DNA from 3 places in the Microbulbifer aggregans genome. Region 2 is predicted to be linked to each of the others. Evidence: predicted binding sites of a transcription regulator. Region 2 holds the regulator's gene; each other region holds the start of a gene.

Region 1 (2,264 bases), 360 kb from region 2:
AATCCGCAGCGGGCCCTGTCCACGCTGGACACGGGAACGGGCGAAGACCTCGGCGAAGCGCCGGTCGGATTGATAGTTGAGTTCCTGCAGGCGCAGGAAAAGAGCATCGAAGTCTGCTTCGGGAAACTTCCCGCAGAGCTTGTCCCTGAGTTCCCGCTGGGAGTGCTCGCGGCGGGAGAGTAGCTCAAGCGCTGCAGCGAACAGCGCCTGAGCCGGGTCCTGCTCGGAAAACACTTAGTCTTCCGGGGTCTCTGCAACTTCTTCGGGCTTGGCCGGCACCAGATCGCCGAGCAGCTGGGCGCGCAGCTGACCCTCGATCTCGTCGCGAATGTCCTGGTTTTCCTTCAGGAACTTCACTGCATTGGCCTTGCCCTGACCGATCTTGTCGCCCTTGTAGCTGTACCAGGCACCGGCCTTGTCGATCAGGCCGAGCTTGACACCGTAGTCGATGATCTCGCCCAGCAAGTTGATGCCCTGACCGTACATGATCTGGAACTCGGTCTGTTTGAACGGCGGCGCCACCTTGTTCTTGACCACTTTCACCCGAGTCTCGTTACCCACCACTTCATCGCCCTCCTTCACGGAGCCGATACGGCGGATATCCAGGCGCACGGAGGAGTAGAACTTGAGCGCGTTACCACCGGTGGTGGTTTCGGGGGAACCGAACATCACACCAATCTTCATGCGGATCTGGTTAATAAACACACACAGGGTATTGGTGTTCTTGATGTTACCGGTGAGCTTGCGCAGGGCCTGGGACATCAGGCGCGCCTGCAGGCCCACATGGGAATCACCCATCTCGCCCTCGATCTCGGCACGGGGTGTCAGGGCCGCCACGGAGTCCACGATCAGAACATCCACCGCACCGGAACGCACCAGCATGTCAGCCACTTCCAGGGCCTGCTCACCGGTGTCCGGCTGGGAAACAATCAGCTCATCAACGTTCACACCCAGCTTTTCGGCATAGATCGGGTCCAGCGCGTGCTCGGCGTCGACGAAGGCACAGGTACCGCCCTTGCGCTGGGCCTCAGCAATCACCTGCAGGGTGAGGGTGGTTTTACCGGAGGATTCCGGCCCATAGATTTCCACAATACGGCCGCGGGGCAGTCCGCCAATACCCAGCGCCACATCCAGACCCAGGGAACCGGTGGAGATCGCGGGGATACGCTCGCGCTCCTTGTCCCCCATGCGCATGACGGTACCTTTACCGAACTGGCGCTCGATCTGTGACAGCGCCGCCTGTAGTGCCTTGTCTTTGTTGGAATCCATGACCCTTCCCATGTACTTGATCGTTGTTGATTGCGGGCAAGCTTAACGAAGGATTACTGTATAAGCAACCAGTAACCGGGCAGTTGCCTCAACGACCGCGGAAGCCCCTTGGTATCCCGCTAAACCGGATGCTCCCGCACCAGCTCCAGCATCATGCCGAGCGCTTCGGCCACGGTCTGCCCCTGTACCCGGGCCCGATCTCCCTCAAACTGGAAGCGACGGGCGTCGATATCCACCGGTTCCTGCCCTTCGGAATGCGCCAGTGCGATCCAGACAGTCCCCACCGGCTTCTCGTCTGTACCGCCATCGGGGCCAGCGATGCCACTCACGGCGATCGCAATATTGGCATCCATCAACCCCAGCACCCCGCTGGCCATCTGGCGGACCACCTCCTCACTCACCGCCCCCAGCTCTTCCAGATCCTCCCTGGATACTGACAGCAGGTTGCGCTTGATGCGGTTGGCATAGCTGACCACAGCCCCATCAAACCAATTGGAGGCACCGGCCACCGCCGTGATTGCAGCCGCAATGGCACCGCCGGTGCAGGATTCTGCGGTAGTGACTTTCCAGTGCCGCTTCTCCAGTTCCTGCCCCAGGGCCTGTGCCCGCTCCTCGATCTGCTCGGCCAGCTGCGCGTCTGTGCTCATTGCCTTAATCTCTCCCTTAAGAGTCGCTAGAATAGCGCCTTCCCTGAGACCGCAGCAAAGCCCTCTCAACCGACAACAAGAAGTAATTCCATGCCGCAAGCCGCGACACCCAGCGCCAAAGCCCAACACACCCCAATGATGCAACAGTACCTGCGCATCAAGGCCCAGCACCCCCAGGAGCTGGTGTTCTATCGCATGGGGGACTTCTACGAGCTGTTTTACGATGACGCGAAGCGCGCCGCAGAGCTGCTGGACGTTACCCTGACCGCGCGGGGCAAGTCCGGTGGCGAGCCGATTCCCATGGCCGGCATTCCCTACCACGCCGCCGAGGGTTATCTCGCTCGTCTG
Region 2 (2,264 bases):
GCACGAAAAAGTAACGAAAGTTCAGGCTGATGTCCTGATACGGGTTTGGCGCCTGCTCGAAAGGCAGCTGGATATTCAGGCCGATGGACGTGCCCGGCTGGGGAAGCGCGCCCCGGTTGCAGGCCTCCATCAGGCCTGGACCTCCACCAGTAATCACTGAGATCCCCTCGCCGGCCAGCAATTCTCCGAGGCGAACCGCCTGCTGGTACTCGGCGGTACTTTCAGTAAACCTGGCCCCGCCGAATACGGTGACCGCTCCACTGAGCGCAATCAAACGCTCAATGCCATCGACCAGTTCAGATTGGATACGGAGGACGCGCCAGGCTTCTGGCATTTTTGCATCTAGCATTATCGCTTTCCCTCTGCTGATGCAACCAGACCCGGCTCACAGAGTTACCGGCTAACGAGCCTTTCCACTGGCTGCACTTATTATTCTCCCTGATTTCACTTTAGCAGCTTTTTGCGTCATGACCGGTAAGTTTGCGCTCGTTTTCATTCTGTATATAATCACAGCAACTGTATAAAAATACAGATTACCATCAGGCAGGTGACTCTCATGACCAATCTCACTGCGCGCCAGGCTCAGGTACTGGACCTGATCAAATCTTACCTGGACGATACCGGCTACCCTCCCACTCGCGCGGAAATCGCTCAGGAACTGGGTTTTCGCTCCCCCAACGCTGCAGAGGAACACTTGAAGGCCCTGGCCCGCAAGGGGGCCATTGAAATGGTCGCGGGTGCATCCCGGGGAATTCGGATTCCCGGATACCAGCCGGGCCTGCCGATTGTTGGTCGTGTCGCGGCGGGCAACCCGATCCTGGCCGAGGAGAACATCGAGGATTACTGCGAGCTGCCAGCAGACTTTTTCCACCCTCCGGCAGACTATTTGCTGCGCGTACATGGAATGAGCATGAAGGATGCAGGAATTCTGGACGGGGACCTTTTGGCGGTACAACGCACCGATCAGGTTCGCAACGGCCAGATTGTCGTTGCGCGCATCGAGGACGAGGTCACAGTCAAACGTTTCCGCCGCCGCGGCAATCAGGCACTGGTGCAGTTGCTGCCGGAAAATGACGAGTTTGAAGTGATTCAGGTGGATATGCGGGACAAGCACTTCGCGATTGAAGGCCTGGCTGTCGGTGTGATCCGTCAGACTCCCTGATTCCCCACCCCGCTCTCCATCGGCAGAAACAAGCCCGGTGGAGAGCTCCGGCTAGCGCCATCCCCTCCCGTTTATCCGCCCCCCAGATAAAACCTGCTCCCCGGACTGATGATGGCCTGGGGTTATTCAAGCAAAAAAGACTGGATTGAGTAGCCGGGGAACCCGGACGTTTGACCCGCTCGCGGCCGCGAGCTCGGGGGATGGCACCCGCCATCTAGAGGGGCTTAGTTAGAGGGGCTTAGTGGATGGTATGGTTGACCGGTTCCAGCTCTTCCTCGAAAGCTTCCGGTTCCGGCTCCAGTTCGCCCAAATTTTGAACAGCTTCAATGCCTGCTTCCAGCATGGCCTTGGCGATCGCGATCTTGTGCTCCCGCAGGAACTGGACACTCTCCTCGGAAAAATGGATTCGCACCAGGGGATCATCGCGCTCACCGGCCCGGCGCAGGGCGACATCGCCGTTAGCCAGTTCAATGATTTCAAAGGTCTCAGAGGACATGCGCATCTCCGTTCACATCAGTTTTGCGCAGTGTAACACAGCACCGGAGACAGGTTCATGGCGTGCCGGTGCAGGAGCCCCTTTGAATTCCACCCGGAGCGGGAAGTTCACCATTCGGCACTATGGGCGCGCTGGCGTCGAATAATTTCACTAAGAGCCGACTGCCAGTGATCCACTTGCTGCCCGTTCAGGGCTTCGAGAGGACGCCGACCAAGATCCCTGCTGGGAATCAGAGTCGGCTCTGACGCGCGCTGTTGATTCGCATCCCCGGAGAAATCCCATAGGCCAGCCCAGGCACGCTCGAGGGATGACAACCAGCTGTCGGGTTCCTCCAGCAACTCCAGCAATTCCCTTGCCTCACCACAGCCCTTACCCTGGGACTCGGCCAGCCGGGCCAGCGCCAGCGCCGAGTCCGGCTGGCCCCCGAGCTGTAGCTGAAACGCCAGCTCGGCAAGAAAAGCCTGATAAGCGCGCCGGAGCTGCAGCAGCCGGGCCTCATCGAGGGCCTGCCGTTGCAGGTTGCCGTCGGGCTCAATATCCGCAAGAAGGGCCGCCTTGCGCAGCGCAGCAGCAACCGAGCCGGTATGGGGATTGCTCATTTCTTCT
Region 3 (2,264 bases), 1.1 Mb from region 2:
TCCGCACCATGGCGTGGACTTCGGTCCCGGCGTTCCTGATCGCCGCCGTGCTCTTCGGCCTGCTGGGACTGGGCCGGGTCGATGTCCAGGGGCAATCCGAGCTGCAGACCGCGGTAGAACTGGAGGCACTGAACGGTATCTACCGGATCAGCGCCTGGAACCTGCTACCGCTGGCGCTGCTTGCTTTCCTGTCGATCCGCAAGGTACCCGCCTCCCTGGCACTGATGACTTCGGCCATGTTTGCCGGTGTGCTCGGCGCCTTCCTGCAGCCGGACGTGTACAGGGGCTTTGTCGACAGCGCCCAGATGGGCCCGGTGGAGGCCATCAAGAGCATCTGGCAGGCCATGGCCACGGGCTTCACCATGGACTCCGGTATTGCCGATGTAGACAGTCTCCTGTCCCGTGGCGGCATGGATAGCATGCTGTTTACGGTATGGCTGATCATCGGCGCCGTCACCTTTGGCGCCCTGCTGGATGAATTCGGCCTGATCAACCGTCTGGTCAGCCCGGCGATCAGCCACGCCAGGTCCACCGGCCAGCTGTTCCTGCTGGTGTGCGCCAGCTGTATCGGCCTCAACGTAGTGGCGGGAGATCAGTACATCGCCCTGGTGCTACCGACCCGAATTTACCGGGCAGAGTTCGCCAAACGTGGACTGGCGCCGCAGAACCTCTCCCGGCTCGCCGCCGACTCCGGCACAGTGACCTCGCCACTCGTCCCCTGGAATTCCTGCGGTGCCTTTATGTCAGCCGTACTCGGCGTATCCACCCTGCTCTACCTGCCATTCTGTTTCTTCAATATCGCCAGCCCGCTACTCAGCGTCTTGTACGGCTTTACCGGCTTCCGGATCGTCCGCACCGAGCCCATCGTAAGTAGCGAAAGTAGCGATCAATAAACTGGCGATAACTTGCGCCAGCAACTCAACCCACCCTTGTTAGCCTGAAACAACTACTGTATAAATTGACAGTATTAACTGTATACCCATACAGCAACCCAAAGACCGGGAGCTGACAAAGAGGGCTCAGATCGTGAGCAATGCCGAAAACCTTATTCAAAACAATCAGTTAGATCATGGCTCCAGGCGCCAGCGCATCAACCGGCTGCTGGCACGGCCGGATATCTGGCAGGCCGCCAATGAACAACAGCGCCCAAGAAACGGCATTACCACGGGCTATCCCGGGCTGGATGCCCTGCTGGCCGGCAACGGCTGGCCCCGTGGTGCCACTACAGAGCTACTGGTAGACCAGTCCGGTATCGGTGAGCTGTCACTGCTGTTACCAGCCCTGGCAGAGATGACCCAGCGGGAGCAGATGGTGGTACTGATCAATCCGCCTTTTATCCCCTACGCCCCCGCTCTGGCTGCTGCCGGAGTCCGGTTAGAAAAACTGTTGATCCTGCACCCGCGTGGCCAACGGGATCAGTTGTGGGCCATGGAGCAGACCCTGCAATCCGGCTGCTGCGGCGCATTGCTCAGCTGGCAGGGCGGCCCGCCGCCGGCAGACAAGGATCTGCGCCGTCTGCAAGTAGCCGCCCGTGAGGGCAATGCCATGCACTTTCATTTTCGCCCCAGCTCCTGTGCTGCCAGCCCATCACCGGCCGCCCTGCGGCTGCAATTGGCAAGTGACGGCGAACAGCTGGTCCTGCAACTGCAAAAACAACTGGGCGGCGCCTCCGGGCAGCGGCTCCACCTGGCCCGCAACAGCGACCTCACCCGGCGCGACCGGCCGCTGCACTGAGGATCTGTCAGCAACGAATTCATTGCTCCAAAAGGCAGCGGGCATTCCAGCCCGCCCAACCCAAACAAAAAGACCAAAACAGGAAGTGGTATCACCTGAAGACATCACGCACTGAAAAGTGCAGGAGTTCCCCATGCTCTGGCTCTGTATCCAGTTTCCCCGCCTGCCTCTGCAGGCCCTCACCCGCGCCCAAACCGGACCCATCGACGAAACGCCGCGTGCCGTCGCTGAACAGCAACTGATCGTCGATGCCAACCCGGCCGCCAATCAGCGCGGTATTGAATGTGGCCTCACCATCGCCACCGCCTGTGCCCTGAGTGCCGAACTGGAGCTACTGACGCGGGATACGGAACGGGAGTCACAGCTACTGCAGGAACTGGCGCAATGGGGTTACAGCTTTACACCGGTGGTCTCACCCATGGCTGCAGGCCCGGTGGAAAACGGAGAGAGCCGCGCTGCCTGCCTGTACCTGGAACTGAGCGGCTGCCTGCGCGCCAGCGGCGGCCTGCAGCCGCTACTGGAGCAGTTGC

What was found. Region 2 encodes LexA, which represses DNA repair genes until DNA is damaged. Its sites were predicted from a motif close to ACTGTNTNTANANACAGT; they were not measured.
Region 1: a site for LexA is predicted at 1,325-1,342, ahead of recA (recombinase RecA). Genes of this name have one in related genera too.
Region 3: a site for LexA is predicted at 949-966, ahead of imuA (translesion DNA synthesis-associated protein ImuA). Genes of this name have one in related genera too.

Annotation. Positions count from the first base shown of each region.
Region 1 covers NZ_CP014143.1:2,371,032-2,373,295, reverse strand. Annotated here, with positions in the region: gene AUP74_RS10240 (regulatory protein RecX) at 1-234, opposite strand, end outside; gene recA (recombinase RecA) at 235-1,269, opposite strand; gene AUP74_RS10230 (CinA family protein) at 1,389-1,916, opposite strand; gene mutS (DNA mismatch repair protein MutS) at 2,007-2,264, shown strand, end outside.
Region 2 covers NZ_CP014143.1:2,729,031-2,731,294, reverse strand. Annotated here, with positions in the region: gene AUP74_RS11865 (LOG family protein) at 1-349, opposite strand, end outside; gene lexA (transcriptional repressor LexA) at 557-1,162, shown strand; gene AUP74_RS11855 (hypothetical protein) at 1,401-1,658, opposite strand; gene AUP74_RS11850 (DUF6586 family protein) at 1,766-2,257, opposite strand; gene topA (type I DNA topoisomerase) at 2,254-2,264, opposite strand, start outside.
Region 3 covers NZ_CP014143.1:3,795,672-3,797,935, forward strand. Annotated here, with positions in the region: gene nhaC (Na+/H+ antiporter NhaC) at 1-893, shown strand, start outside; gene imuA (translesion DNA synthesis-associated protein ImuA) at 1,027-1,734, shown strand; gene AUP74_RS16640 (Y-family DNA polymerase) at 1,868-2,264, shown strand, end outside.